One region of the Mesorhizobium robiniae genome, then DNA from elsewhere that is predicted to be linked to it. Evidence: predicted binding sites of a transcription regulator. Region 1 holds the regulator's gene; each other region holds the start of a gene.
The links. The regulator LexA, encoded in region 1, represses DNA repair genes until DNA is damaged. The targets are predictions, from matches to a motif close to TGTTCNNNNTGTGTTCNG.
Positions count from the first base shown of each region.

Region 1 (7,571 bases):
GTCGCATAGCAATAGTAGGCCTTGCCCATGCGTACCAGCTCCTCGGCCACCTCGCGGTGGCGCGGCGCGCGCTCGAACTGCGATACCGGCTCGCCGTCCCAGGTGAGGCCGAGCCACGAGAGCCCGTCGAGGATGGCAGCGGTTGCCGCAGCCGTCGAACGCTCACGATCGGTGTCCTCGATGCGCAGCAGCATGGTGCCGCCGGTGTGTTTCGAATACAGCCAGTTGAACAGCGCCGTGCGCGCCCCGCCAATATGCAGGAAGCCGGTGGGCGAGGGGGCAAAACGGGTTACGACCTTGTCGGACATGGAACTCTCAGGCAGGCGCAGGAAACGGATGTGGTTGCGCGGACTTTCGCGCGTCGCGCGTTCATGTAGCATAGGAGGTCAAGGGCGCAAGGGGCAGACCCGATGGCTGGACCAGGCCGCGGCGTGAACGAGAGCGAGGGCGTGGTCGCAAGCGTCAGCGAACGATCGCTGTTTGCCGACGTTCCTCACGCCGAGCCGCTACCCGTTTCGTTGCCTGGGTCGCACTCGGGCATCCAGCTTCTTTCGCCAGGCCGCTCCGCGCCAATACCCGGTCCAACACCCAGGCCTGTCGTTGGTTTCCGCCGACAGTTCCGTCGCCTCGCACCATCCGCTGTCCGCAACAGCGTTGTTTCGGCGGCCGGCATGGAACTCGACCGCGGCGTCGCCTTCCTGCTGGTGCCGGTTTTCCTGGCATCCGGCGTGATCGTCTATTTTTCGCTTGCCGTGGAACCGGGCTTTCCCCAACCCATCGCCGTCGTGGTCCTCACGGCATTGTGTGCAGCGGTCACGCGGTCATGGCGCAAAACGCATTTGTGTTTCATGGCAGCGTTGCTGTGCGCACTCGGTGTGCTCGCCGCCAAGGTTGAAACCTGGCGCGCGGGAACGCAGATGCTCGGTTCGGTAATCCAGACCCAGCTCACCGGCCGCGTCGTCAGGCTCGACCAGATGGCGAACGGCCGGATCAGGCTGACCATCGACGTGATATCGACCGCCCGGCCGACCCTGCGTTATGCACCGGAACGTGTCAGGGTTTCGGCACGCAAAACTCCCGCCGAGATGACCGCAGGCTCGGTGGTGGCCGGCTATGTGAGGCTTCTGCCTCCGACTGGCCCGGTTAGGCCGGACAGCTATGACTTCTCCTTTGACAGCTATTTCGCCGGCATTGGCGCCAGCGGCTTTTTCCTCGGCAATCCGAAGATCGTCGCTTCCGAGGATGCACCGTTAGCCGCGCGCCTTTCCGCCTCGATCGAAAAGGCGCGCGAAACCATCGCCGACCACATCAGGGACAGCATCGGTGGGGCCGAGGGGGAGATTGCCGCTGCGCTGATCGTCGGCGTGCGTGCCGGCATCCCCGAAGAAATCAACGAATCGATGCGGCGCACCGGCATCTACCACATCATCTCCATTTCCGGCCTGCACATGGCGCTTGTTGCCGGCACCATCATGGGATTGCTGCGCGGCGCCTTTGCGCTGTTTCCCGATTTTTCGTCGCGTAGGCCGGTCAAAAAATATGCGGCCGGCGCCGCACTCGTTTCCATAGCTGCCTATCTGATATTTTCCGGTGTCGTGGTCGCGGCCGAGCGCAGCTTCATCATGTTGGCGGTGATGCTTGTCGCCGTGTTGTTCGATCGGGCCGCACTCACCATGCGCAATCTGACGATTTCAGCGATCGCCGTCATCGTCGTGTCGCCGCACGAGGTGGTCGGCCCCAGCTTCCAGATGTCCTTCGCCGCGACCGCGGCTCTCGTAGGCGCCTATGCCGGCTGGTCGGACTATCGTGCCGACAAGGCCAAGGCGCCGCCGCAGCGACGGTCACCGGTCGCTTTCGTCACGCGCAAACTCCTCGCTGGGACAGGTACCATCGCAATGACTTCCATCATTGCCGGCAGCGCCACCGCGCTTTTCGCCATCTGGCACTTCCAGCGCGTCTCGCCGCTCAGCCTGTTCGCCAATCTGGCCGTCATGCCGATCGTTACGGTCGTCATGTTCCTGGCCGTCGTCAGCGCCTTGGCAATGCCTTTCGGCCTCGACGGGCCTTTCCTCTACATGATGGGCAAGGGGCTGACGGCCATGATCGCAATATCGGGATGGATCTCCGAGCGTTCGCCGGTCGATGCAGTCGGGCTGATTTCGTTGCAGTCGGTTCTGCTGGTGACGGTCGCCCTGGTCATTGCCACAATGGCGACGACATGGTTGCGGCTTGCGGCACTTCCCTTTGCGCTCGCCGGCCTGCTGACGATTTCCGAGACACGCACCCCCGACGTGCTGATCTCGGAGGACGCGCATCTGGTGGCGCTGCCGATCGGCGGGGGAGAACTTGCCGTCAACCGAGTGCGCTCGAACGAATTCACCACCGACAATTGGAAACATGCGCTGATTTCAGCGACTATTGTCGAGCCGGAGACATTCGAAAAAGGAGACGTGCGGTTCGACATCGCCGACCCGGCCGACCTGCCGCCGGGAGCGCCTTTTTACTGCACTGACGGCCTTTGCATCGCCCGGCATCCGTCCGGCGCGATCATCGCGCTCGCCGACGACCGCAAAACCGCGCGGCCGGCCTGTGGCTTTGCGGATTTGCTCGTTATTGACGACGCCACAGCCTATTATAATCCCTGCCGCAACCCGCTGGTTCTCGTCGTCACCAAACGCCAGCTCGCTCGCATGGGCAGTGCTGCCGTCTTCTTCGATCCGCAATCTGCGACGACGCGCGCAGAAATCCGTTTTGCCGTCGAACAGCCATACAGGCCCTGGCATGAGCAGCGGAGATTTTCGCGCGAGGCGAGGGGTCTGCCGCCTTACCGCAAGCCTGAGAAAGCCAAGAAAGCTGCCGTTCAGTAACGCCGGATCAATCCAACCAGCTTGCCTTGCACCTTGACCCGGTCCGGCCCGAATATGCGCGTCTCATAGGCCGGATTGGCGGCTTCCAGGGCGATCGAGGCGCCTTTACGGCGGAACCGCTTCAGCGTCGCTTCCTCCTCGTCGACCAGGGCGACAATGATCTCGCCAGGCTGGGCGGTGTCGGCGTTGCGGATGATGACCGTATCGCCGTCGAAAATGCCGGCCTCAATCATCGAATCACCTTTGACTTCCAGCGCGTAGTGCGCGCCGCCGGTGATCATGTCCGGTGGCACCGAGATCGAATGCGTCTGGTGCTGGATGGCATCGATCGGCACACCGGCAGCGATCCGGCCCATCACCGGGATGGAGACGGTGGCGACAACGTCGTCGTCGTTGCCGGCTGCGGGCATGCGTGAAGGCGCCGGCTTGATCTGCCGCCCGAGGCTGCCCTGTCCATGGCTGCTCTGCCCAAGGCTGCCCTGAATGACGCTCGGCGAGAATTTGCGCGCCGCATTGAGGCCGGGCGCGATCGAATCGGGCAGGCGCAGCACCTCCAGCGCGCGAGCGCGGTTGGGCAGCCGACGAATGAAGCCGCGCTCCTCCAGTGCCGTGATCAGCCGATGGATTCCCGACTTGGAGGCCAGGTCGAGCGCTTCCTTCATCTCGTCGAACGATGGCGGAATACCGCTTTCCTTCAGCCGCTCGTGGATGAACATCAACAGCTCATGTTGTTTGCGTGTCAGCATCGCGACCCCCAACAGAATCAGAAAAACAAACCCAGAACAAACACTATCTGTTCCAGTTGTGTTCCGCAACTGTTTAAAGTTTAATGAATGCGTTGACGGTTTGTTCAGCGTAACATCAGCACGCTGCAGGCGGCGCCTGTCGCGGCTGGGGGTGCAAATGGCTCACGCACGATCAGCCCGTTCGCATCGGCCAGCGTTCTGAGCATCGAGGAATCCTGGATGCCGAACGGCGTCGCCGTTAGCGTGCCGGTGTCTTCCTTCACCACCGCGCGTACATAGTCCTGCCTGAGATCGTTGGCCGGTATGGCGGCGCCGAGCCGCGCCTGACGCATGTCCTGCCGGTAGGCGCGGCCGCCGAGCCGCGCAAGCAACGGCTTCAGGAAAAGCTGTGTGCAGACCAGGCTCGCCACTGGATTGCCAGGCAGGCCGATGCAGCGGACGTCGCCCAGCCGGCCGAACATCAGCGGTTTGCCCGGTCGCATGGCGATCTTCCAGAAATCGAGCGTCATGCCTTCGCCAGTCAGCACGTCATGCACAAGGTCGTGGTCGCCGACTGAGGCGCCGCCCAGCGTGACGATGACGTCGGCTCCTGCATCGACCGCTTTTTTCACCAACGCGGCGATCGCCTCCTTGCGGTCGGAGGCGATGCCGAGATCGAGCGCGTCGGCGCCGACCAAGCGGGCTGCAGCGGCGACGCCATAGGCATTGGACGAGATGATCTGGTCGGGGCCAGGCTCGCTGCCCGGCGGCAGCAATTCGTCGCCGGTAGCGATGATAGCGACCAACGGCCGTTTCACCACGCTGACCTGCGGATGGTTGGCCGACGCCGCCAGCGACAACGCCGCCGGATCAAGCAGGCGACCTTTCTCCAGCAGGACGTCGCCCTTCGAGAAATCGAGCCCGAGGCGTCGAATGTTGCGGCCTTCAACCGTCGGCGCGGTCACTTCGATGCTGCCGCCGCCGAGATCGCGGACATTCTCTTGGATGACAATGGTATCAGCGCCTGCGGGAAGCGGCGCGCCGGTGAAGATGCGCACGGCTTGCGCCGGACCGACCGTTCCGGCAAAGCCGCGTCCGGCCGGCGCCATGCCGATCACCGAAAGTCTTGCCGGCACGGAGGCGACATCCTCGGCCCGCGCGGCATAGCCGTCCATGGCGGACGCGTTGAAGGGCGGCTGGGTGCGGAGCGCCATGAGCGGCTCCGCCAGAACGCGGTCGGCGGCGTCCATCAGGGCGACGCTTTCAGCTTGCAAGGGCGCCGCATCTTCAAGCAGGCGCTCTAGCGCCTCGGCGACCGGAAGCAGCGCCATTATCGGCCTGTCCCCTGGGCGCCCGCTTTGTAGTCGCCGGACTTGCCGCCGGTCTTTTCCACCAGCCTGACGCCCGAGATCACAATGGCGCGGTCGACCGCCTTGGCCATATCGTAGATCGTCAGGCAAGCGACCGAGACGGCGGTCAGCGCCTCCATCTCGACGCCGGTCTTGCCGGTGACGCGGGCCAATGCCGTGACCTTCAGGCCGGGCAGCGCCGCGTCCGGTTCGATGTCGACGGATATCTTAGTCAACAGCAGCGGATGGCAGAGCGGTATCAGCTCATGCGTCCTCTTGGCCGCCATGATGCCGGCGATGCGCGCCGTACCGAGTACGTCGCCCTTCTTGGCGTCGCCATCGAGGATCATTTTGAGCGTCTCCGGCAGCATCGAGACAAAACCCTCGGCGATCGCCGTGCGCGTCGTCTCCGCCTTGTCGCCGACATCGACCATGTTGGCTTCGCCTGTCGCGCCAAGATGGGTGAGGGCGGTCGTCATCGTCAGATGGCCTTAGAGCGATGTGCGTCCGTTTGGACGCACATGGTACGCTCTAACACTTTGAATCTAAGCATCGTGCTCTCCGAAAATCGATTCTGATTTTCGGGCCGATGCATGAGCCGGCGCCTTGCCCATCAAAAGCAGGTGCGTTGCGGCAGCCACGTCCTGTTGCCGCATCAGACTCTCGCCGACGAGGAAGGTGCCGATGTCGCTCCGTTCCAGCCTGCGGCAGTCTTCGTGCGAGAAAATACCGCTCTCGCTGACCAGCAGGCGGTCGGCCGGCACCATCGCAGCGAGCCGCTCCGAGGTGTCGAGACTGGTTTCGAACGTCCGGAGGTTGCGGTTATTGATGCCGATCAGCCGTGACGACAGTTTCAGCGCGCGTTCCGTCTCGGCCTCGTCATGCACCTCGACCAGCGCGTCCATGCCAAGCTCGAAAGCCGTCGTTTCGAGCTCCCTGGCCATGGCGTCATCGACGCTCGCCATGATGATCAGGATGGCATCCGCACCCCACGCACGGGCTTCGAAAACCTGATAAGGCTCGAACAGAAAATCCTTGCGCAAAGCGGGCAATGTCACGGCGCTGCGCGCATCGGTGAGGAATTCAGGCGCGCCCTGGAAGGACGGCGCGTCGGTCAGCACCGAAAGGCAGGCGGCGCCGCCTTTCGCATAGGCCCTGGCCAGCGCCGGCGGATCGAAATCGGCGCGGATCAGACCCTTGGACGGGCTCGCCTTCTTGATCTCGGCGATCAGCGCGAAACTGCTGGATTTGCGCTTGGCTTCAAGGGCCGCGAGAAAGCCGCGTGGCGCATCGGCGTCCTTCGCCTGCGCCTTGATCTCGGCAAGCGGCACGCGCGCCTTTGCCGCCCCGATCTCGTCGCGCTTGTAGGCTTCGATCTTGCGCAGAATGTCAGACACGGCTCTATCCGTTCGAAATCTCGACCAGCCGGTCGAGCACTTGCAGCGCGCGGCCGCTGTCGATGGCTTGCGCCGCCGTCGCCATGCCGTCGGCAAGCGTTGTTACCTTGCCCGCCACCACCAGTCCGGCGCCGGCGTTCATCAGCACCGTATCGCGAAAGGCGCCGGCAGCGCCGCCCAGCATGTCGCGCAGCGCCTGGGCGTTGTAGGCGGCATCGCCGCCGCGCAACTCGTCCTTGGTGTGACGCTTCAGTCCCACCGCTTCCGGGGTCAGCGTGAAGCTGCGGATCTCGCCGCCGACCAGTTCGGCCACTTGGGTTTCACCGGTGGTGGTAATCTCGTCATAGCCGTCGCCATGGGCGACCCAGGCGTGGTCGGCGCCCAGCGCCTTCAACGTCTCGGCCACCGGCATGATCCACTCCGGCAAGAACACGCCGACCATCTGTCTGGCGACACCGGCCGGATTGGAGAGCGGACCAAGCAGGTTGAAGATGGTGCGGGTGCCAAGCTCGACGCGGGTCGGGCCGACATGCTTCATTGCCGGATGATGCGCCGGCGCGAACATGAAGCCGACGCCTGCTTCGTGGATGCAGCGGCCGATCGTTTCCGGCGGGATATCGATCTTGACGCCGAGCGCTGTCAGCACGTCGGCGGCGCCGGTCTGCGACGACAGTCCGCGGTTGCCATGCTTGGCCACCGGCACCCCGCAGGCGGCGATGACGAAGGCGGAAGCGGTCGAGATGTTGACGCTGTGCGAATTGTCGCCGCCGGTGCCGACGATGTCGATGGCGCCAGCGGGCGCTTCGACACGCAGCATCTTGGCGCGCATGGTGGCGACGGCGCCGGAAATCTCACTCACCGTCTCGCCGCGCACGCGCAGCGCCATCAGGAAGCCGCCGATCTGGCCGGGTGTCGCGTCGCCCGACATGATGATGTCGAAGGCCTCCCGCGCCTCCTCGAAGGAAAGGGCGTCGCCGGCGGCAACCTTGGCGATATGGGTCTTGAGCGCGCTCATCTGGTCAGGGCTTGGGCAACGGCGGTCTGGTCGATGCGAACGTCGTATTGGGTCTGCAACTGCGCCACTAACTGGTCGAGCAGGTCGTCCGACAGGCCGGAGGTGAAGGATTTCTGTGCGTCTTCCGGCACCGAGCTCGCGTCGGCTCCGGCAGGCTCGAAGACTTCGGCAATCTTGAACAAGATTTGTCCGTCGCCGGTGGGCGAGGGGATCAACCC
Region 1 is NZ_JBEPMC010000006.1:19,084-26,654, forward strand. Features, by position in the region: gene gltX (glutamate--tRNA ligase) at 1-308, opposite strand, end outside; gene ABID19_RS17320 (ComEC/Rec2 family competence protein) at 411-2,867, shown strand; gene lexA (transcriptional repressor LexA) at 2,861-3,613, opposite strand; gene ABID19_RS17330 (molybdopterin molybdotransferase MoeA) at 3,718-4,923, opposite strand; gene moaC (cyclic pyranopterin monophosphate synthase MoaC) at 4,923-5,420, opposite strand; gene trpC (indole-3-glycerol phosphate synthase TrpC) at 5,487-6,338, opposite strand; gene trpD (anthranilate phosphoribosyltransferase) at 6,343-7,353, opposite strand; gene ABID19_RS17350 (SurA N-terminal domain-containing protein) at 7,350-7,571, opposite strand, start outside.

Region 2 (7,571 bases), on a different contig from region 1:
TCAAGGCGCATCTCGGCAAGGGTGCGAAGCTGACGCTGTTCGTGATGAATGCCGGCGGCAAACTGGTGCGGCAGGAGGTCGTCGTCAAGACGACAGGCGAAGGCGCCGATTTCACGCTGCGTGGCATCAACCTGCTGGCTGGTGACACCCATACCGACGTCACCATGGTCCTCGACCATGCCGTGCCGCATACGACTTCGACGGAAGTGATCCGCAATGTGGTTACCGGCAAGGCGCGCGGCGTCTTCCAGGGCCGCATCAACGTCCATCAATATGCGCAGAAGACCAACGCCAAGATGGCCTGCAACACGCTGCTTCTGTCGGACGATGGCGAGTTCTCGACCAAGCCTGAGCTCGAAATCTTCGCCGACGACGTCGTCTGCGGCCATGGCGCGACCGTCACCGAGATCGACCACAACCACCTGTTCTACCTGATGGCGCGTGGCATCGATGAGAAGTCGGCCCGTGGCTTGTTGGTGAAGGCGTTCGTCGCCGAGGTGATCGAGGATCTGGACGACGAAACGATTGTCGAGGCGCTGGAAACGAGGCTCGACGGCTGGTTCGTCGCGCACGGGTGAGCGCCTGACCTTCTCCCCCAGGGGGAGAAGGTGGCCGAGCGAAACTCGGTCGGATGAGGGGTGCTGGACGGAATGAGGCGCTGCTTCGAGAGAGCTTGTGATGGACCAGAAAGTCGAAAACATCCCCTACGACGTCGAGGCGATCCGCCGCGACTTCCCGATCCTGTCGCGGGAAGTCTACGGCAAACCGCTGGTCTATCTCGACAATGGCGCCTCGGCACAGAAGCCGCAGATAGTGCTCGACACCATCCAGCATGCCTATTCCCAGGAATACGCCAACGTCCATCGCGGCCTGCATTTCCTGTCGAATGCCGCGACTGATGCCTATGAGAAGGCGCGTGAGACGGTTCGCCGTTTCCTCAACGCGCCGAGCACCGACAACATCGTCTTCACCTCGAACACCACCGCAGCGATCAACACCGTTGCTTATGGTTATGGCATGGCCAACATCGGCGAGGGCGACGAGATCGTGCTCTCGATCATGGAGCACCATTCCAACATCGTGCCGTGGCATTTCATCCGCGAGCGCCAGGGCGCCAAGCTGGTCTGGGTGCCGGTCGACGATCTCGGCGTCTTCCACATCGAGGAGTTCGAGAAGCGGCTGACCGATCGCACCAAGCTCGTCGCCATCACGCACATGTCGAATGCGCTGGGTACGGTGACACCGATCAAGGAGATCGTCCGTATCGCGCATGCGCGCGGCATTCCGGTGCTGGTCGACGGCAGCCAGAGCGCCGTGCATATGCCGATCGACGTCCAGGATCTCGACTGCGATTTCTTCGTCTTCACCGGCCACAAGGTCTACGGTCCCTCGGGCATCGGCGTGCTCTATGGCAAGAAGGACATGCTGGAGCGCATGCGCCCGTTCATGGGCGGCGGCGAGATGATCGAGGAGGTGACTGAAGACATCGTCACCTACAACGAGCCGCCGCACCGCTTCGAGGCAGGCACGCCGCCGATCGTGCAGGCGATCGGGCTGGGTGCTGCGCTGGAATACATGGAAAAGATCGGCCGCGAGCGCATCGCCGCCCACGAGGCCGATCTGAAGGATTATGCCCATCAGCGGCTGCGGGCCATCAATTCGCTGCGCATCTTCGGCGACGCGCCTGATAAGGGCGCCATCATCTCCTTCGAATTGCAAGGCATTCATGCCCATGACGTCTCGATGGTGATCGATAGGCAAGGCGTTGCTGTCCGTGCGGGGACCCATTGCGCCCAGCCGCTGTTGAAACGCTTCGGCGTAACCTCCACATGCAGGGCGTCGTTTGGCATGTATAATACCAGGGCCGAAGTCGACGCTTTGGCTGATGCGCTCGAAAAAGCGCGCAAGTTTTTCGGGTGACGATCATGGATGATGCCAGCCATACCGCTGAGACCACTTCGGAAACGACTGCCAACGGTCTGGTTTCCGCCTCGGCCATTCCCGCCGACGAACTGGCGCGGCTGACCGACGACATCGTCTCGGCGCTGAAGACGGTCTACGACCCGGAAATCCCGGCCGACATCTACGAGCTCGGCCTGATCTACAAGATCGACATCGAGGACGACCGCTCGGTCAAGATCGACATGACGCTGACCGCGCCCGGCTGCCCGGTGGCCGGCGAAATGCCCGGCTGGGTGGAAAACGCCGTCGGCGCCGTCGAAGGCGTGTCCGGCGTCGAGGTCAACATGACCTTCGATCCGCCCTGGTCACCCGACCGCATGTCGGAAGAGGCGCAGGTGGCGGTGGGCTGGTATTGATGGGTGTACTTGCGCCAGGCAGAAAATTTCACCATTTTAGGTGAGGAATCATTCGGCAGGCCTTGAACCTGCACAGAATGGAGAAGGAAAACATGGGACGCTTCGCCGTCATCACGATGACCGAAAAGGCTGCCGACCGGGTGCGCGAGATCGTCGCGACCCGTGAGAATGCGCATGGCATTCGCCTTGGCATCAAGAAGGGCGGCTGCGCCGGCATGGAATATACGGTGGATCTGGTGACCGAACCCAGCACCAAGGACGACCATATCGAGCGCGACGGCGCCCATGTCTATGTCGCGCCGGAGGCAGCGCTTTTCCTGTTCGGCACCGAGATGGATTTCGAGCAGACGACGCTGCGCACCGGCTTCACCTTCCGCAACCCGAACCAGAGCTCGGCCTGCGGCTGCGGCGAATCGGTCGAATTGAAGCCGGCCGACCTCAAGGCTTTGGCCGAGGCGCGCGCCTCGGCTTGAGCTTTCCTTCACCCCGTTTACGGGGAGAAGGTGGCCCGAAGGGCCGGATGAGGGGCAGCGCCAGCCTCTCCAAGTTAACGCCGCCGTTCATCTGCCTGCCGGCATCTTCTCCGGGGCGAAGAAATGCTAATCCACCCACATTCCCGTCCGCTTGTGCCGGTCGGCGATCGACTCCTCGGGATAGACATCGAAGCTCTTGTCTTTCTTGCCGACCTCGGGTTCGACCCAGTTCGCCTTGTATTTCAGCATGAGGTGCACCTTTTCGGGCGGTTTTGGCAGGTCCGTGTCAATCGCCGAGGCGAAGGGATGCACCAGCTCCGGCCAGGTCGGGTCGTAGAGCCAGAGCGCCGATCCGCATTTCCTGCAGAAATTGCGCTCGCCTGACGAGATTTCGCATTGCGGATGCTCGTCGTCCTCGATTTCCGCCCGGTAGACGCCGAGATTGCGCTTGCCGGTTATCTTCAGCGTGTCGAAATCGGCGCCGAGATTGATGGCAAAGCCGCCGCCGCCCTGCTGCTTGCGGCAGATCGAGCAGTAGCACAGCATGAACGGCACCGGCGTGTGGCTTTCCACCTCGAAGCGGACGGCATTGCACCGGCAGGACCCTTTGAGCAGAAGCGGCATGACAAAACTCCGACGAAATTGGTCTCAACTTGTCAGGATGGTGCTGGTTGCGGCGATGACAAGGAGAAATCCGGGTGACATGATCGACGCATGGACAATGAACGCATCGCCGAGCTTTTCGAAGGGCTTGGCCCGGTCAGCATACGAAAACTGTTCGGCGGCAAGGGCATTTATTTCGACGGCGTCATCGTGGCGATCGTCCTTCGTGGCGAACTGTTGCTGAAGGCCGACGCGGAAAGCGCGCCGGAATTCGAAGCGGCCGGCTGTCGGCAATGGACTTATACCGGCTCGAGGCATGGCAAGCTGGTCTCGATGCCGTATTGGAGCATTCCCGACAGTGCCTTCGACGATCCGGATGAGATAGCGGTGTGGGCACGCCGGGCCTATGAGGCGGGGCTGCGGGCCGGCAAATAGGTTGCCTCCCCGCTGGCAATTTCCCGCGCCTCGGGCACAAGCGTCAGCGCGTCGGCAAAACTCGCAGCCGTGAAAGCCGGCGCAAGCCCCGTACCCTCGACGGCAAGCATCGCCGCGGCAACGCCTTCACGCAGTGCTGCGCGCAGCGTCAGGCCGTTGAGCAGGGCAGCCACCGTTGCGCCCGCCAGCGCATCGGCGGCGCCGTCCGCGATCTTTCCTGGCGGCAGGATCGAGAAGGCGCCGGCTTCGTCGAAACCCAGCACCGGACCGTCATCGGCCGTCACCACGCCGCCTTTGAGGCCCGCGCGCCTCAGGCTGTCGACGACATCTTGCGCCGCGGCGCCGATATCGACATCGGCGAGCGCGATGGCCTCGCGCCGGTTCATGAAGACCAGCGCCAGGCTGCCGAGCAGCGGCGCGAGCCGCGTCGCCTTGGCCGGTGAGACGGCAAGGGCGAAGACCGGCTTGCCGGCGGCAAGCGCCACCAGCCGCTCCAATGCCGTCGACGGCAGGTTTGCGTCGCACAGGACCGCATCGGCAGTGCTGATCGCCTCGCGCATCTTGGCACGGCGGATCTGCTTGGCAAATGCCAGATCGTAGAGCGCCATGTCGGCAAGGCCGACGATCAGCGCGCCGTCGCGGTCGATCAGCGCCGTGTGGCTCGGTGTCGCGCGATCGAGGAACACCGCGGACAGATCGGTAATGCCGGCAGCATGGATGGCGCGCGAGACCGTGTCGGCCAGAGCATCGCCGCCGTGCACCGAAAGCAGCGAGCCGGAGATGCCGCGCCGCACGGCGCTGCGCAAGGCATTGAAGACGGCGCCGCCGACAGCCTCGCGCATCGTGCCGGGATTTGACGCGGCCGGCACGAAGTCGCCCGAAACCTGGCCGCGCCGGTCTATATAGGCGCCGCCTACGGCCAGGATTGTCGGCGACTTCATCATGCCGGCGAGATGACCTTTGCTGATTGCCCGAGTGGAGACTAGGTTGTCCGGCGCAACCCGGCAACCTACGGCGCGATTCGGAAGATGGCAGCACGATCCCGCCGAGGGGTGCAGGATACCTCCGAGCCGAAAAAAGCGAAACAAAAAAAGAACAAATACGGATATCATTTGTTTTTCAGCTACTTGATGCCTCTTGCCAAACGAGAACAAATAAGGTACAAATTAAGAAGGATTACGGATTGTCCGGCCTTCATTGACGACCAAGGGGTGATGTATCATGGCTCAGAATTCTTTGCGGCTTGTAGAGGACAAGGCAGTGGACAAATCAAAGGCTCTGGATGCGGCGCTGTCGCAAATCGAGCGTGCTTTCGGCAAGGGCTCGATCATGCGGCTCGGCGCAAACGAGCAGGTCGTCGAGATCGAAACGGTGCCGACCGGCTCGCTCGGTCTCGACATCGCGCTTGGCGTCGGCGGTCTGCCACGCGGCCGCATCGTCGAGATCTATGGGCCGGAAAGCTCAGGCAAGACGACGCTGGCGCTGCACACGGTGGCCGAAGCCCAGAAGAAGGGCGGCATCTGCGCCTTCGTCGATGCTGAGCATGCGCTCGATCCGGTCTATGCCCGCAAGCTCGGCGTCGATCTGGAAAACCTCCTGATCTCGCAGCCTGACACCGGCGAGCAGGCGCTGGAGATCTGCGACACGCTGGTGCGTTCCGGTGCCATCGACGTGCTAGTGGTCGATTCGGTCGCGGCGCTGACGCCGCGCGCCGAAATCGAGGGCGAGATGGGCGATTCGCTGCCCGGCCTGCAGGCCCGGCTGATGAGCCAGGCGCTGCGCAAGCTGACCGCCTCGATCTCGCGCTCCAACACCATGGTCATCTTCATCAACCAGATTCGCATGAAGATCGGCGTCATGTTCGGTTCGCCTGAGACCACGACCGGCGGCAACGCGCTGAAATTCTATGCTTCGGTGCGCCTCGACATTCGCCGCATCGGCTCGGTCAAGGACCGCGACGAGGTCGTCGGCAACCAGACCCGCGTCAAGGTGGTCAAGAACAAGCTGGCGCCGCCCTTCAAGGTGGTCGAGTTCGACATCATGTATGGCGAGGGCGTGTCCAAGACCGGCGAGCTGGTCGACCTCGGCGTCAAGGCCGGCGTGGTCGAAAAGTCGGGCGCCTGGTTCTCCTACAATTCGCAGCGTCTCGGCCAGGGTCGTGAGAACGCCAAACTGTTCCTGCGCGACAACCCCGACACGGCGCGCGAGATCGAGCTGGCGCTGAGGCAGAATGCCGGGCTGATCGCGGAGAAATTCCTCGAGAATGGTGGTTCCGAAGGCGGCGACGATGGTTTCGAGGATGAAGCCGGCGCGATGTAAGGCCTCAGTGGTGGCCAGAGTTTGGCCATAATCCCGGTTCATCACCTCCAGCTTATGTAATCGAGTTCTGTATTGTTGCGTTTCAAACCGCCGGCTTAGCGCCGGCGGTTTGCGTTTCAGCGGTGGCGCCGATGACCTGCAAGCCCGCAAGTTGGCCCAATTCCGTGTTTCTGGACAGGGTGCAATGCGGCGGCTAAAAGGCCATGTCCATTTACCGTCGGCCGGGCCGGCGGTTCTCTCCAGAAGGCAGTATTATTCATGAGTGGCGTGAACGAGATCCGGTCGACATTCCTCGACTATTTCCGCAAGGAGGGTCATGAGGTCGTCGCGTCGAGCCCGCTGGTGCCGCGCAACGACCCGACGCTGATGTTCACCAATGCCGGCATGGTGCAGTTCAAGAATGTCTTCACCGGCCTGGAAAAGCGGGCCTATTCGCGTGCCACAACCGCCCAGAAGAGCGTGCGCGCCGGCGGCAAGCACAACGACCTCGACAATGTCGGCTACACCGCGCGCCACCTGACCTTCTTCGAGATGCTCGGCAATTTCTCATTCGGCGACTATTTCAAGGAACGCGCCATCGAGCTTGCCTGGAACCTGATCACCAAGGAGTTCGGGCTGAAGCAGGACAAGCTGCTGGTCACCGTCTATCACACCGATGACGAGGCCGCCGGCTTCTGGAAGAAGATCGCCGGCTTTTCCGACGATCGCATCATCCGCATTCCGACCTCGGACAATTTCTGGGCAATGGGCGACACCGGACCTTGTGGGCCGTGCTCGGAGATCTTCATCGACCGTGGCGAGCACATCTGGGGTGGGCCTCCCGGCAGCCCCGAGGAGGATGGCGACCGTTTCCTCGAATTCTGGAACCTGGTATTCATGCAGTATGAACAGGTGACGAAGGACGAGCGCATCGATCTGCCGCGCCCGTCGATCGACACCGGCATGGGCCTGGAGCGCATGGCCTCCATTCTGCAAGGGGTGGAAAGCGTCTTCGAGACCGACCTGTTCCGTCACCTGATCGACGCTGCATCATCCGCGCTCGGCCGCGGCCCGGATGCGGACACCGTCGCCTCGTTCCGCGTTATCGCCGACCATTTGCGTTCATCCTGCTTTTTGGTGGCCGACGGCGTGCTGCCGTCCAATGAAGGCCGCGGCTATGTGCTTCGTCGCATCATGCGCCGCGCCATGCGCCACGCACAGTTGCTCGGTGCCCGCGATCCGCTGATGTGGCGCCTGGTACCGGCGCTGGTGCGCGAGATGGGCCAAGCCTACCCGGAACTGGTGCGCGGCGAACAGATGATCACCGAGACGCTGAAGCTTGAAGAAACCCGTTTCCGCAAGACCCTGGTGCGCGGCTTGGGCCTGCTTTCGGAGGCGACGGAAAGGCTGGGCGCCGGCGACATGCTGGATGGCGAGACAGCCT
Region 2 is NZ_JBEPMC010000009.1:172,315-179,885, reverse strand. Features, by position in the region: gene sufD (Fe-S cluster assembly protein SufD) at 1-578, shown strand, start outside; gene ABID19_RS24085 (cysteine desulfurase) at 679-1,920, shown strand; gene ABID19_RS24080 (SUF system Fe-S cluster assembly protein) at 1,926-2,318, shown strand; gene sufA (Fe-S cluster assembly scaffold SufA) at 2,411-2,791, shown strand; gene ABID19_RS24070 (GFA family protein) at 2,918-3,415, opposite strand; gene ABID19_RS24065 (TfoX/Sxy family protein) at 3,506-3,829, shown strand; gene ABID19_RS24060 (carbohydrate kinase family protein) at 3,799-4,773, opposite strand; gene recA (recombinase RecA) at 5,051-6,148, shown strand; gene alaS (alanine--tRNA ligase) at 6,407-7,571, shown strand, end outside.
Region 2: a site for LexA is predicted at 4,910-4,927, ahead of recA (recombinase RecA). Genes of this name have one in related genera too.

Region 3 (7,571 bases), on a different contig from region 1:
GCGGTCAGGAGTTCGATTCTCTTCGGAGCGCCATTCCATCCGGTAGAACGGAAATTCGTTTGAACCTTTGAATACCTGCCGACGAACTCAGGGGTTGCTACGAAACCGCCGCAACCGTCTATTAAGCAGTCCTGCGGTCCGACGGAACGGGTTTGTCAGTCTCATCCGTGTTCGGCGGGTTGCCTGCGACGCTATGTTGAACGTTTTGGCGCCACGCTAGTCTAGATGACGAGCAGTCGAGGCCCGCCCAGATCGATCCATTCCGGCAAGTTTGACGATATCCCCGATCAGCCACGTGCAGTTATCATCTATCGGCGACCGCCAGACGATCCTGCTCTTTCAAACCCGGCCGCCGGGGATGATTCTAACGTCCGGATTGTGATCGCTGCAGACATCGAACCCGCCGTGACAGGGCCCAGAAGGCAGAAGGCGATTTGTTCCACAATAAGCATCTCGATGGTGCCTATGGTTAGGTCATCGTCGACCCATCGTACCGACGGCAGCAGTGGCAAGACAAGCGACTGATTGGAACGGTGGACATGCGGCGCATACCAGACGTTCAGCAGCTGACTGTCCGCGCGCCGGTCATATCATTTCTTCCACATCGTCGATCGGAGAACAGCCTGCATGTGCTCTGCGAGGTCGAGTTCGCCGCGCGCCTCGATCTCTAAAAGATATCTGGCCTTGGCCAGACGATCCCCTTCCCCAACCGAGGAATAGTCGCAGATCGCGAGCAGCGCCCTCTCCTCCTCTCGGCTGACTCTGGCGGAGTCGCTTCTGCCACTGCCTATTTCGTGCAAGGCTTCGACGAAGGACAAGTATGCTGTCTTGTGCACGTCAATCATCGTTCGCAATCTATTGGACGGTTCTGGGTCTTGGCCCGTCGGCTCTTTGCCGAGTGCAGTTGCCGCAACCGTCGAGGCGACGGCTGCGCTGCCGGAGTGGAAGAGCAAGGCGCGGCGGTTGATCCTGGACGTGGCGAACTCTCCATTTGCTTCGAGGCTGTCGAACGGTGACGTAACGCGATCAGACCCTAACACTCAGGTTTGCACATTCGTGTCAGGATGGAAGGTAATGTCAGCCGGCGTTCAGTACGGCTGGGCGATGCGCAGCGCCCGCTCTCGGACAGATGGCGCTGCCTTACAGGACAGGGTAACTCGCTGCCGTGACTCGCCAAGAGCCCGCAGCCGTTCCCGTTCTTCAGCTTTCAAGCATCCCGGTTGGCGGCTATTCAAGCTCGATCCACGCTGGCGCATGATCGCTTGGCTTCTCCCACCCTCGCAACTCGACCTCCACCCCCGCTCCGCGGAGCTTGTGTAGCAGCGACGGACTCACCAGCAGATGGTCCATACGCAGGCCCGAACTCCTATCGTAGCCGCCTCCATAAGAGAAATTCCAATAGGTGTAGACGCCCTTCTCCGGATGGATGCGCCGAACCGCATCGATCCACCCATCCTCGAGCATCTCGGCATAGGCTTGCCGGCTCTCAGGGAAGTAAACCGCGTCGCCCAGCCATCGTCGGGGCGCCACGGCGTCAATCGGAGTTGGAACGACGTTGTAGTCTCCACACAGCACAGTCGGCGCGCCCCCGTTGAGCAGGTCCTGGCCGTAGCTGGTCAGGCGGTCGAACCAGCGCAGCTTGTAATCGAATTTGGGACCAGGCGCCGGATTCCCATTTGGCAGGTAGAGACAGCCAACAATGAGCCCGTTCACGTCGGCTTCGATGTAGCGGCTATGGGTGTCATCAGGATCGCCAGGCAAGCCGCGCCGGCGTTCGACCGGGTCCGTCCCTCGAGTTAGGATGGCCACTCCGTTGTAGGATTTCTGGCCATGCCAGATGGCGCCGTACCCTGCCTCGCGGATCGCGACGGCCGGAAATTTGTCGTCGGACGTTTTCAGTTCCTGGAGGCAGACGATGTCGTAGTTGGTAGCCGCGAGCCACTTGAGGAGCACGGGCAGCCGGCCATTGACGCCGTTCACATTGAAGGTGGCGATGCGAACCATCTGCCCTCCCGGCCGTGGCTCACTTCTTACCGAGCTTGTCCTCAACCTTCTTTCGACTGTTGCCGACCGATTTCACGGCCGACTTGACGTCAGCCTTGCTCGACCCAGTTTTGCCCGCCTCGTACTTCACCTCATGGTCCTGCCCGCCGGCGACCTTTGCGCGGTCCTGGCTGCGCCCGCGAGTTGTTTGAGTAGTGGCCATTTCTTCCTCCAGGGATTGCGTTCCAATTCCCAATAACGCGGCCGGACTCTTCCGGTTCAATTCATCGGCGCGCAGAGTGGAACTGAAACCATGGCAGAGTATTGAATCGTACTATGCATTCGAGTTCCGCATGTCGGCAGTAGAGGCCGCCCTCAGCAAGAAGCGCTCACGGCGCAGGGACTCGGAATCTACCCCGCGATACCCTCTACCCAAATTTCGTCCGTTTCAGCTCTGCACGCTGACCGACGATATACCGGTTGGCGCCAACTGGCTCTTCGAAATGAAGTTCGATGGCTATCGCGCACAACTCGCGATCTCGGGATCGGAGGTCGTCGTCTACACGCGCAACGGCCATGACTGGACCCGCCAGTTCAAGGTGATCCTGCCGCCGCTTCAGGCGCTCACCAAAGGCTCGGCGCTGATCGACGGCGAAATCGTGGCTATCGACAGCAAGGGCCGCAGCAACTTTTCCATGCTGAAAACCGGCATCGCCGCAGGCATGCCGCTCAAGTTCTACGCCTTCGACCTGCTGGAATTGAACGGCGAGGACCTCTCCAGCCGGCCCTTACTCGAGCGCAAGGAACTGCTTGCGGATCTTTTGGGCGAGAGGGACCCCGACGACATCCTGCAGTTCTCCAGCCATATCGCCGACAACGGGAAGAAGGTCTTCGATACAATGTGCGCCGGCGGCCACGAGGGCATCATCGCCAAGCGCGAGGACAGTCACTATGTCGGCGACCGCACCGCCAGCTGGCTCAAGATCAAGTGCACGAAACGACAGGAATTTGTGGTCGGCGGCTACCGCCCAAGCGACACCGGCCGCGGCATGGCCTCGCTAATCCTTGGCACTTATGAGAACGGCAAGCTGATCTACCGAGGCCGTGTTGGCACCGGGTTTACTCAGGCCATGCGCAGAACCATCCTCGTGCAGTTGGATAAACGCCGTCTCGACAAACCCGTCTTCGCGTCCGTGCCGCGCGACATTGCGCGCCGCGCAGTGTGGGTTAAGCCCGAGCTTGTTGCTGAGGTTACCTATTCCGAGGTGACCCCCGACGGCAGCCTGCGACATCCAAGCTTCGAGGGTATGCGTGAAGACAAGCGAGCCGATCAGGTAGTGATGGAAATGCCGAGGGCGCCGGCGACGCCTGGCTCCGCTGATCTCGATCCCGCGATCGGCAAGGAGATCGCAGCTGCGGTCGGCATCAAGCTCACGCATCCGGACAAGGTCATGTATCCCGGCACCAAGGTGACAAAGGCGACGCTCGCCGCGTACTACGCCGCGGTTGCCGAGAAGATGCTGCCGCACATCCAGGATCGGCCCCTTTCGCTGGTGCGCGACACCGACGGCGACCTGCAACAGACCTTCTTTCAGAAGCACAAGCTGCCAGGGATCCATGACGCCCAGTTGGAGAAGATGTCCGGCAAGGGGAGCCGCATTCTTTGGGTCGACGACCTGGCTGGGCTGATCGCCGGCGTCCAGATGAACGTGCTCGAATTCCACGTCTGGGGCAGCTTGCGCCAGCAGCCGAGCCTGCCGCACCGGATAATCTTCGACATCGACCCCGACGAGGGCCTGGGCTTTGGTGACGTCAAGCAGGCCGCGCTCGACATCCGCGGGGTTCTCGAGGCACTTGGACTCCAATCCTGGCCGCTGTTATCGGGTGGCAAGGGCGTTCACGTCGTCGTGCCACTCGTTCCCGAGGCTGACTGGGAAGCGGTGAAGGGCTTTTGCCAGGACTTCGCCGAACTGCTAGCCCGCACGGATCCGTCCCGCTTCGTCGCGAACATGAGCAAGGCGAGGCGCAAGGGCCGAATGTTCATCGACTATCTGCGCAACGGCCAGGGTGCGACGGCAATTTGCCCGTGGTCGACGCGGGCGCGATCCGGTGCGTCATGCGCCGTACCCGTCACTTGGGATAAACTGCCGACATTCAAAAGTGCCAGCGCATTTGACGTTTTCGCTGCCGCTGCTCGAGCCCAGCAGCCCGACCCTTGGGAAGGCTATTTCGACGTCGAACAAACGCTGACGGAGCGGATCCGAAAAGCGGTTCGATAGGTGCAGCCAGTCCTAGATCGTCAGTGACATCTGCCGATCGGCCTCGGATGCCGTTCCGCTTAGATTTGAAAGTGTCACCCCGAGCAGGCGGATTCCCTTGGCGATCGGAAACAACTGTTCGAGCAGCGTGCCGCTGACGGTCGCTAGGTCGGTTTCGCTCTCGATGACGCCTCCGATCGTGCGGCTGCGTGTGATTTGCTGGAAGTCGGCGAATTTCACCTTCAATGTCACCGTGCGACCCTGGATCGATCTTGCCTCGCAATAGCGCCACACCTTACCGACCAATGGCGCCAGCTCCTTGCGGGCACTTTCGAGATCAAACAGGTCGCTCGCGAAGGTGTCTTCGGCTCCCACGGACTTGCGCTCGCGGTCGGCCCGCACCGGGCGTTCGTCGATGCCCCGGGCGATCCAGTAGTAGTACGGACCCGCCTTCCCGAACTTCTCCTCGAGAAACGCTAGGCTCTGTGCCCGCAGGTCGACACCGGTCTCGATGCCGAGCCGAGCCATTTTGTCGGCAGTCGCAGGGCCGACACCATGAAATTTCCGCACGGCCAAGGCCTCGACAAAGGCGGGACCCTGCTTCGGAGTGATGACGAACAGCCCGTCCGGCTTGTTCTGGCCGGAGGCGAGTTTGGCCAGGAATTTGTTGTAGCTGACACCGGCCGAGGCCGTCAGGCCGGTCTCGGCCTTGATCTTGGCGCGGATCATCTCCGCGATCGTCGTAGCGACCGGAATGCCCTGCAGATTGTCGGTGACGTCGAGATAGGCCTCGTCGAGTGACAGTGGCTCGATCAATGGCGTGTGCTCGGCGAAGATCGAATGAATCTGCTGGGAGACGGCCCGGTAGGCATCAAACCGCGGCGGCACGAAGATCAGGTCGGGGCATTTGCGCTTCGCGGTGATCGAGGGCATGGCCGATCGCACCCCGAACTTTCTGGCCTCATAGCTGGCAGCGGCCACCACCCCGCGTGCCGCCGAGCCGCCGACTGCCACCGGCTTGCCGCGCAAGTCCGGATTGTCGCGCTGTTCGACCGAGGCGAAGAAGGCATCCATGTCGACATGGATGATCTTGCGAAGGAAGGCCGTGCCACCCCCCGCCGCATCCCCTTCTTGGCCGCCGTCAACTCGTTCGCCCACTTCGTCGTCCCTGCGTCACACCTGTCGGCAGTTCAAGATAGACCGCAACTCGAGGGAGTGCAGCCTGGGATCAACTCTCGGAGGGACGCAACGAGTCCGATTGACTCTCGGACACCAAGAGAACAAATAAGGAACATATCAGCCCCGAAATCCATTGGGAAGAGAGTTTGAGAGTGTTTCGTTCATGGGTCAGCCGGCCGCCAGCCCTGCTATCGCCGCACTTCGCGAGCGAATCGCACGCCTCGAAGGCGGGCGGGCGCGCAACCGTGCGACACTTCCGTTCGGCGTTACCACGATCGACAAAGTCTTGCCGGGAGGCGGGCTGGCGCTCGGTGCGCTGCACGAGGTTGCCGGCGGCCGTAACGGGGCGATTGACGGCGCCGCGGCGGCGCTTTTTGCCGCCGGCATTGCCGCCCGCACCAAAGGGAAGGTGCTCTGGTGCGTCACCCGGCAGGATCTCTTCGCCCCTGCCCTCGCCCAGGCCGGGCTGCCGCCCGGCCGCGTCGTCTATGTCGAGGCGGGCGACGAAGCTTCCGTGCTCGCCTGTTTCGAGGAAGGGCTTCGCCATGGCAGTCTAGGCGCCGTCGTTGCCGAACTGGCACGCCTCTCCATGACCGCCTCCCGCCGACTGCAACTCGCCGCCGAAGCCTCCGGCGCCATCGGCATCGCTATCCGCCGTTGGCGACGACAAACCGAAGCGACCGATTTCGGACAACCAACCGCCGCGGTCACCCGCTGGCGGGTCACCGCGCTCCCCTCCCGTCCCTTGCCGGTCCCCGGTATCGGCCGCGCTCGCTGGCAGCTCGAGCTGATCCGGGTACGGGCGGGAGAAAGCGCCGATTTTGAAGTGGAGGCCTGCGATGACAAGGGTCGTCTCGCTCTATTTTCCGACCTGGCCGATCGATCGCCTAAGGCGCGCAATGGGCCAGTCCGCGCCATCGGCTGAAACCCCGATCGTCATGCTCGGCCGGCAGGGAAACCGGCGGCTCGTGCTGGCCGCCGATGCGGCGGCACGCGCCGCCGGCCTGCGCGTGGGCATGCCGGCGAGCAAGGCTCAGGTTCTGGTGCCCAACCTGCAGAGCTTCGATCTTGATCCAGCGGGCGACGCCGAGGCCCTCGAGAGAATGGCACTTTGGTCGCTGCGCTATGCACCGATCGTCGCCGCCGATCCGCCCGATGGCCTCATCATCGACACCACGGGCGCCGACCATCTGCATGGCGGTGAGGAGACGATGCTTGAGGGGCTGGTCTCGCGCATGGCCTCCTCCGGCATCGAGGCACGTGCCGCCGTCGCCGACACCTGGGGGGCCGCTCATGCCTGCGCGCGGTTCCTCGCCCGGCCGACCTTCGTCGCGCCAGCAGGGCAAGCCGCAGCGATCATGCGCGGTCTTCCGATCGGCGCGCTGCGGCTTCCCCACGATATCGTCGAGGGCTTGCTCACACTCGGCTTCGAGCCGGTGGGCGAAGTCGAGGCGGCGCCGCGCGCCTCTCTCACCCTTCGCTTCGGGCCCGAACTCGGCCGTCGGCTGGACCAGGCGATGGGGCGGCGCAGCGAACCCTTCGAGCCCGCCCGCTCTCCCGAACTCATCGAGGTTCGCCAGGCCTTCGGCGAGCCGATCGGCGCCGCCGAGACCATAGCCCGCTATACCGGCAAGCTCGTCGCAACCCTCTGCGAGGCGCTTGAGGCCAAGGGGCTCGGCGCCCGCCGGTTGGACCTGCTGTTTCATCGCGTCGACAACCGCATCGAGGCCATTCGCGTCGGCACCGCCGTGCCAGTGCGCGATGTCAAACGGCTGACTCGTCTCCTGACCGACCGGATCGAGACTGTCGATCCCGGTTTCGGCATTGAGGTGATGACCCTGGCCGCGACGCTCGCCGAGCCCTTCGCAGCCAAGCAGATCATCTCCTCACTGGTCGAGGAGCCGGAGCCCGATATTACCGATCTGATCGACGTGCTTGCCAACCGAATTGGCGAGCAGCGGCTCTACCGCTTTGCCCCGGTCGAGAGTGACGTGCCCGAACGCTCAGTCCGCCGCATCGCCCCGAATGCGCCGGACGAGGGGACGAGTTGGCCCGGTGACTGGCCTCGCCCGCCGCGTCTGCTGACCAACCCCGAACCCATCGAAACGATGGCGCTGCTCCCTGACCATCCGCCGGTCTGGTTCAGTTGGC
Region 3 is NZ_JBEPMC010000004.1:560,844-568,414, reverse strand. Features, by position in the region: gene ABID19_RS14715 (hypothetical protein) at 591-845, opposite strand; gene xth (exodeoxyribonuclease III) at 1,228-2,004, opposite strand; gene ABID19_RS14705 (DUF3606 domain-containing protein) at 2,024-2,206, opposite strand; gene ligD (DNA ligase D) at 2,337-4,262, shown strand; gene dinB (DNA polymerase IV) at 4,275-5,315, opposite strand; gene ABID19_RS14690 (ImuA family protein) at 5,584-6,345, shown strand; gene ABID19_RS14685 (Y-family DNA polymerase) at 6,260-7,571, shown strand, end outside.
Region 3: a site for LexA is predicted at 5,518-5,535, ahead of dinB (DNA polymerase IV). Genes of this name have one in related genera too.

Region 4 (7,571 bases), on a different contig from region 1:
TGGTAGGCGGCGCCCAGCATGGTCGAGAACCCCACCAGGAGCAGCGTGAACGTCGCGATGCCGAGAATGCGTCCGGGCGTCTCGATATAATCTTCGTAGATAAAAACGTCGCCGACGATCAACAGCGCACTGATCGACCATGTCAGCAGGAACTTTTCGGTTCGCGCAGTCAGCCAGATGCCGAACAACGTCAGGCTCAGGCAGGCGGCGGAAAAACCGACGGCCAGCAGAAGTGAGTGGTAGTCGAGCGACATGCCCTAACCCGCGGCTGCCCTAGCTCCGCGGATTCATGCAGCAAGGAGGTATCGATAAGGTTACGATGGTGATGAAGATGTCACAATTCCAGGCCGTTAGCCTGTAACACGCTTCATCAGCGCCATGGCGCCGAACGGCGCGCGGACCTTGCCCTCGGTGATAAAGTAGACGAACACATCACGCGGTTTGACCGGTGCATCGGTTGCCGCATCGGCGCGCGGCAGATCGGCCGGCGCCTGGCCTTTCGCCCAGACCTTCGCCCGCGCCGCCCACTCGTCGAGCCCCTTGGGCGTATAGCAGTCGGGATTGTCGTCGCTGCCGGTCTGCAGCCGGGCATAGATGAAATCCCCGGTGACGTCGGCAATACCAGGATATTTGGCGTGGTCGGCATAGACGATCGCGACCTTGTATTTGCGTGCCAGCGCGGCGAATTCCGGCACGACAAAACTGTCGTTGCGCACCTCGATCGCGTGGCGCAGCGCAACGCCGTCCTGTTTTTCCGGCAACAGTTTGAGGAAGGCTTCGAAATCGTCCGGATCGAACTTTTTCGTCGGCGCGAACTGCCACAGGATCGGCCCGAGCTTATCGCCGAGTGCGGCGACACCCGATCCCAGAAAGCGCATCATCGACTCGCCGGCCTCGCCGAGCACGCGGCGGTTGGTGACGAAGCGGTTGCCTTTCAGCGAATAGACGAAGCCGTCCGGCGCCTCGTTAGCCCATTTGACGAAGGTCGGCTCCTTGAAACTCGAATAATAGGTGCCGTTGACCTCGATGCTCGGCACCTGCCGGCTGGCATAGTTCAGTTGCTTGGCCTTGGGGAGCTTGTCCGGATAGAAGGACGTATCCCATGGCTCGAAGGTCCAGCCGCCCATGCCGGCGCGGATTGTTCCATGGCTGCTCATTGTCGTCCTCCCTAAAAAGCGATCAAGCCGGCTCACGGTTTCGACCGGCTTTGCCATGTCGACGACCATCCATCCCGGCCGATAGGGGTTTGGCCGGCGGCCTGTCTCGCGAAAGCCGTAGGCTGTGTAGAGCGCAATGTTCCGTTCCATCCTGGCGTTGGTGTAGAGCCGCACCTCCGGCAGATGCCACAGCCGTGCCTGCTCGTCAGCGAAGTTGAGCAGCGCGATGCCGAAGCCCTTGCCCTGGAAGGCTGGCGCGACCGCGACGCTGAAAATCATCGCGTGATCCGGGTGCCGTTCGAGAACCAGAAGTCCGGCCACCTCCTTGCCGTTCTCCAGCAGCCAGACTTCGCCACGTTCGATCCGTGGAGCATAATCCTCAGTGACCGGGATTGGCGGCGCGCCAAGCAAGGCGGTGTAGGGCGCATAGGCCGCTTCGGTCAGCCGGACGACTGCATCAAGATCACCGGCAAGCGCTTTTCTGATCTTCATTTAAAAGTTCTTCCAAACGCCAGCCAGTCCTCATTCACTCCGCCGCTTCGCGCTTGCCTCCGGGCCGCCGCTCCAGCAATTCTCGCAGGAACTGGCCGGTGTAGCTGCGCTTCTCGCGAACGATGTCCTCCGGCGTGCCCGACGCCACCAACTCGCCGCCACCGTCGCCGCCTTCGGGACCGAGGTCGAGCACCCAGTCGGCGGTTTTTATCACCTCGAGATTGTGCTCGATGACGACGACCGTGTTGCCTTGATCGACCAGTTCGTGCAGCACTTCGAGCAGCTTGGCGACGTCGTGGAAATGCAGTCCGGTGGTCGGCTCGTCGAGAATGTAGAGCGTCTTGCCGGTCGCCTTGCGCGACAGCTCCTTGGCGAGTTTGATGCGCTGCGCCTCGCCGCCCGACAAAGTCGTCGCCTGCTGGCCGACATGGATGTAGCCGAGGCCGACCTGCTTCAGAGTCTCCAGTTTGTCGCGCACGCCGGGCACGGCGGCGAAGAAATCGACGCCTTCCTCGACCGTCATGTCGAGGACGTCGGCAATCGACTTGCCCTTGAACAAGACGTCGAGCGTTTCGCGATTGTAGCGCTTGCCATGGCAGACGTCGCAGGTGACGTAGACGTCGGGCAGGAAGTGCATCTCGATCTTGATGACGCCGTCGCCCTGGCAGGCCTCGCAGCGGCCGCCCTTAACGTTGAACGAGAAGCGACCTGGCTGATAGCCGCGCGCTTTGGACTCCGGCAGCCCGGCGAACCAGTCGCGGATCGGCGTGAATGCGCCGGTGTAGGTGGCGGGATTGGAGCGCGGCGTCCTTCCGATCGGCGACTGGTCGATATCGATGACCTTGTCGAGGAATTCGAGCCCCTCGATGCGGTCATGCTCGGCCGGATGCTCGCGCGAACCCATGATGCGGCGCGAAGCCGCCTTGAACAGCGTCTCGATCAGGAAGGTCGACTTGCCGCCGCCGGACACGCCGGTGACGGCGGTGAACGTGCCGAGCGGGATTTCGGCGGTGACGTTCTTCAGATTGTTGCCGCGCGCGCCGACGATCTTCAGGCGCCGGTTCTTCTTGGCCTCGCGCCGCACCGCAGGTGTGGCCACTTCAAGCTCGCCCGACAGATATTTACCGGTGATCGAAGCGGGGCTCGCCATGATCTGCTGCGGCGTTCCCTGGGCGATGATGTGGCCGCCATGGATGCCGGCGGCTGGGCCGATATCGACGACATAGTCGGCATGCAGGATGGCGTCCTCGTCATGCTCGACGACGATCACCGTGTTGCCGATGTCGCGCAGATGCTTCAGCGTGTCGAGGAGCCGCGCATTGTCGCGCTGGTGCAGGCCGATCGACGGCTCGTCCAGCACATAGAGCACGCCGGTCAGGCCGGAGCCGATCTGCGAGGCTAGCCGGATGCGCTGGCTCTCACCGCCCGACAGCGTGCCGGAATTGCGCGACAGCGTCAGATAGTCGAGCCCGACATCGTTGAGGAAGCGCAGCCGCTCGCGGATCTCCTTGAGCACGCGCACCGCGATCTCGTTCTGCTTGTCGCTGAGCGAGGCGGGCAGCTCGGTGAACCAATGGTCGGCTTTGCGGATCGACAGCTCGGTGATCTCGCCGATATGCTTTCCGGCGACCTTCACCGCAAGCGATTCCGGCTTCAGACGGTAGCCGCGGCAGGCCGGGCAAGGCGTGGCCGACATAAAGCGCTCGATCTCTTCGCGCATCCAGGCCGATTCGGTCTCCTTCCAGCGCCGCTCCAGATTGGGAATGACGCCCTCGAAGGTTTTCGTCGTCTTATAGGAACGCAGGCCGTCATCATACTGGAAGGTGACCTCGCGCTCGCCGGTGCCATGCAGGATGGCATGCTTTGCCTCTTCGGTCAGATCCCTGAACTTGTCGCCGAGCTTGAAGCCATAGGCCTTGCCGAGCGCTTCCAGCGTCTGCACGTAGTAGGGCGAGGTCGATTTCGCCCACGGGCTGACGGCGCCGGCACGCAGCGACAGGTTGTCGTCGGGCACGATCAGGCTGGCGTCGATGGCGCGCTGGCTGCCGAGGCCGTCGCAGGTCGGGCAGGCGCCGAACGGGTTGTTGAAGGAGAACAGCCTGGGTTCGATTTCGGGGATGGTGAAGCCGGATACCGGACAAGCAAATTTTTCCGAGAACAGGATGCGCTCATGCGTCTCGTTCTTCGACTTGTTGACCGAATCCTCGCCGGTCTGGCTGGCGTCGAGCGGCCGGTCGGCAAATTCGGCCACCGCCAGCCCGTCGGCGAGCTTCAGCGCGGTTTCGATGGAATCCGCAAGCCGCGTCGCCAGATCGCCGCGCACGACGATGCGATCGACGACCACGTCGAGGTCATGCTTGTACTTCTTGTCCAGCGCCGGCACGTCGGCGATTTCGTAAAAGACACCGTCGACCTTGACCCGCTGAAAACCCTTCTTCTGCAGCTCCAGCAGTTCCTTGCGGTACTCGCCTTTGCGGCCGCGCACCATCGGCGCCAGGATGAACAGGCGCGTGCCTTCTTCGACCGCCAGCACGCGGTCGACCATCTGCGACACCGTCTGGCTCTCGATCGGCAGGCCGGTGGCCGGCGAATAGGGGATGCCGACGCGCGCGAACAGCAGCCGCATGTAGTCGTAGATCTCGGTGACGGTGCCGACCGTCGAGCGCGGGTTCTTCGACGTGGTTTTCTGCTCGATGGAGATAGCCGGCGACAGACCGTCGATCTGGTCGACATCAGGCTTCTGCATCATTTCGAGGAATTGCCTGGCATAGGCCGACAGGCTCTCGACATAGCGGCGCTGGCCCTCGGCATAGATGGTGTCGAAGGCGAGCGACGACTTGCCGGACCCCGACAGGCCGGTCATGACGATCAGGCTGTCACGCGGCAGGTCGAGATCGACATTCTTCAGATTGTGTTCGCGCGCCCCGCGAATGGAAAGATATTTATGGTCGGCCATCGCCGGTCGCCGCCTCAGATCTGGAATCTCATGGGATGGCAGGTTGTCCCGGCCATCCCCTATGTAGGTAATTTCGTCACCTTTTCGAGAGACGCCACAACTCTCGACCAAAGCCTTTAACCGTCTTTCGCGCGAGCGAGCAAGCGGAAAGAACAAAGACCGAACACGCTCCTGACAAAAGCGTCCATGAAACCAGCTTCACAAAGCGCCCGATCAAGTGGACTTTGAGTTCCCAGACTTTGTCAGCTTGCGAACGCAGCAAGTAGCGTTCTAATCCAAGGCCGACGCCGCGCTGCTCAAAACGGATGCAAATTTCGGATTCGCCACACGAGCGATCACATTTTCTGTAATCGGCTATCCAACTGTTGACGTTCCGGCCTCGCAGAGTCAGACTCCCAATGTCACCGGAGCCGACCGTCTTTCGATGGCCTCGCCACCTTATGGCGGCCTGCGAGACGCCGCAGGCTTTTGCGATGTGCGCTTCGGGCGACACCGGTCGCAATGGACAGAAAAGGAGAGCAGAGGAATGACTCCACCGGACAGTCCCTTGAGGCTCCACGTGTCGCTGGAGCCGCGGCAGGCATAAGTGCCAGGGCCAGGCGTGTGCGCCGCCCGACAAACCGTGACCTGCCGATCCCACTAAAATCAGAGACTACTAGTCGGATCGTCGGCTGAACGCCGCGAAGCATCCGAAATCAAAAGCCGGCAGTGTACTCCCGGCGAATTGGATTTTAGATCCAAGAAAGCCCCGACCGTATGCGGAAGCAGCGGCGGGGCTGTTCATTTCAGACAACCGCGAGCACGAGCACCTTCAGATTGTGCCAGCGATGAAGACTGTCTATCGCCTGGGCGCGTTGACCGCGCCGGCGCCGACATCGAAGGTTATGCTGCCGGAAATCCTGACATCGGTATCGCCGATCTTGAACTCGCCGTTACCGTTGCCGGGCACGGCATCGTCGGGCTCGGGAGCCGGCTTGGCGATGCGATAGTCGTCGGCCACGCCGGGCAGCGTGTCTTTTTGCGGCGAACTGTCATCGGCAAACGCGTTGCCGGTCAGCAAGCCGGCACTGGCAAGTGCTGCGGCGGCAAGGCGCAATGGTCTTGATGAGCGGCTGTCGGTCATTTTGCGGACTATAGTGTTACGCCGCGCACCAGGCCAGACCGCTGCGATCAAATTGCCGCGTGTGAGCCGGCTTGCTTCACGCCGCCTTCTTGCGCGTATCAAAAACATGGTCGACAAGGCCCCATGTCTTTGCCTCCGCGGCGGTCATGAAATAGTCACGGTCGAGCGTGCGTTCGACCTCTTCATAGGTGCGGCCGCAGTGATGCGCATAGAGTTCGGTCATGCGCTTCTTGGTGCGCAGGATGCCTTCGGCGTGACGCTGGATATCGGAAGCCTGGCCCTGAAAACCGCCCAGCGGCTGGTGCAGCACGATGCTGGTGTTGGGCAGCGCGATGCGTCGCCCCGGAGTGCCAGCCATCAGCAGGAACGAGGCCATCGACGCGGCAAAGCCCATGCAGACGGTGGATACGGGGCAAGAGATGTATTGCATCGTGTCGTAGATGGCGAAGCCGCTGGTCACCACGCCGCCCGGCGAGTTGATGTAGAGCGAGATCTCCTTGTCTGGATTGTCGGATTCCAGCGACAGAAGCTGCGCACAGACCAGCGCCGACACGCCGTCGTTGATCTCTCCGTTGATGAAGACGATGCGCTCGCGCAGCAGCCGCGAAAAAATGTCGAAGGCGCGTTCGCCGCGGCTCGACTGCTCGATCACCATCGGCACCAGATTGGCAAAACCGCTCATCGCTTTTCTCCGTTGTGTCGCTCAGGCCGCGCGCAGGAAGAGGCGAGGCGTGTTTGCGGCAATGGTCTGTTTGGGGCGGTGTGCGTTGAGCGAAAGCCGGCAACCGGCGCCCACCATCGCAACCGCAGGCGTAGCGACCCGCGCAAATCCATCGTGGACGATGCGCAGATGCGTGCCGCCCGACACGGTGCGGTCGAGCGTGAAGGTGACGATACTGTCAAACGGATCCGGTGCATTGCCCGGCGCTGCTCGCTCCCGCCAAGAATAGCGCAGCAGGCGTCCGGGCTCGGCGTCGAGGATTTCGCACTCGATCGCGCATCCGCCTTGGCAAAGGCAAAGCGGCTGCCGATCTCGGGCTTGATGTCGTTCGGCATCATCCAGGCCGCGAGCAGGTCCGGCACCGTCAGCGCCCGCCACACTTTTTCCGGCGGGTCTGGAAGCTCGCACTCGAACTCGATCGAGTCTGCTGCGATGTCCGAATGCTGTTTTACCGTCATTGGTCCATATCCTTCAAAACCGCCTTGAGCCGTTCGATACGCTCGGGCCAGAACGCACGGTAGCGTTCGATCCAGCCGAGCAGAGGGTCAAGCCCTTGCGGATCGGCGCGATAATAGGCGTTGCGGCCGGCCCGCCGCTCGGCCACAAGGCCGGCGCCGCGCAATACCGCGAGATGCTGCGACACGGCCGGTTGCGACACGGTCATGCCGCTGCGCAGTTCCGACACCGTCATCTCGCCGGCGGCGAGCCGTTCGTAGACGGCGCGGCGTGTCGGGTCGGAAAGTGCTCGAAAAATCTCTGCTTCGATCATGGGGGAAGCATAAGTCTACACTTATCGATTTGGCAAGCGGTCTTTTGCGCCCATATGAAATGGCGTGGCCAACCCAGCGATTGCTGACATTCCTTGACAGTTCACGGTAGAACTCCTAGAACGAAAAGAGAACAAAAACCTTGTGGGAAAAGGCAGCCACGGCAGGCGGCGATTGTCCGCAGTCTATAAGGTATGCGACAGAAATTTTGTTTCGGATGAGCGCGGAGAAGTATGATGGCGGGTAGCGTCAACAAGGTCATTCTGGTGGGCAATCTCGGGGCGGACCCGGAAATCCGCCGTTTGAATTCGGGTGAGCCGGTCGTCAACATCCGCGTCGCCACGTCGGAAAGCTG
Region 4 is NZ_JBEPMC010000009.1:62,885-70,455, reverse strand. Features, by position in the region: gene ABID19_RS23545 (GGDEF domain-containing protein) at 1-254, opposite strand, end outside; gene ABID19_RS23540 (DUF72 domain-containing protein) at 351-1,157, opposite strand; partial or broken gene ABID19_RS23535 (GNAT family N-acetyltransferase) at 1,218-1,649, opposite strand; gene uvrA (excinuclease ABC subunit UvrA) at 1,684-4,605, opposite strand; gene ABID19_RS23525 (hypothetical protein) at 5,444-5,728, opposite strand; gene ABID19_RS23520 (ATP-dependent Clp protease proteolytic subunit) at 5,805-6,410, opposite strand; gene ABID19_RS23515 (SRPBCC domain-containing protein) at 6,432-6,827, opposite strand; partial or broken gene ABID19_RS23510 (SRPBCC family protein) at 6,785-6,907, opposite strand; gene ABID19_RS23505 (ArsR/SmtB family transcription factor) at 6,904-7,218, opposite strand; gene ssb (single-stranded DNA-binding protein) at 7,453-7,571, shown strand, end outside.
Region 4: a site for LexA is predicted at 4,754-4,771, ahead of uvrA (excinuclease ABC subunit UvrA). Genes of this name have one in related genera too.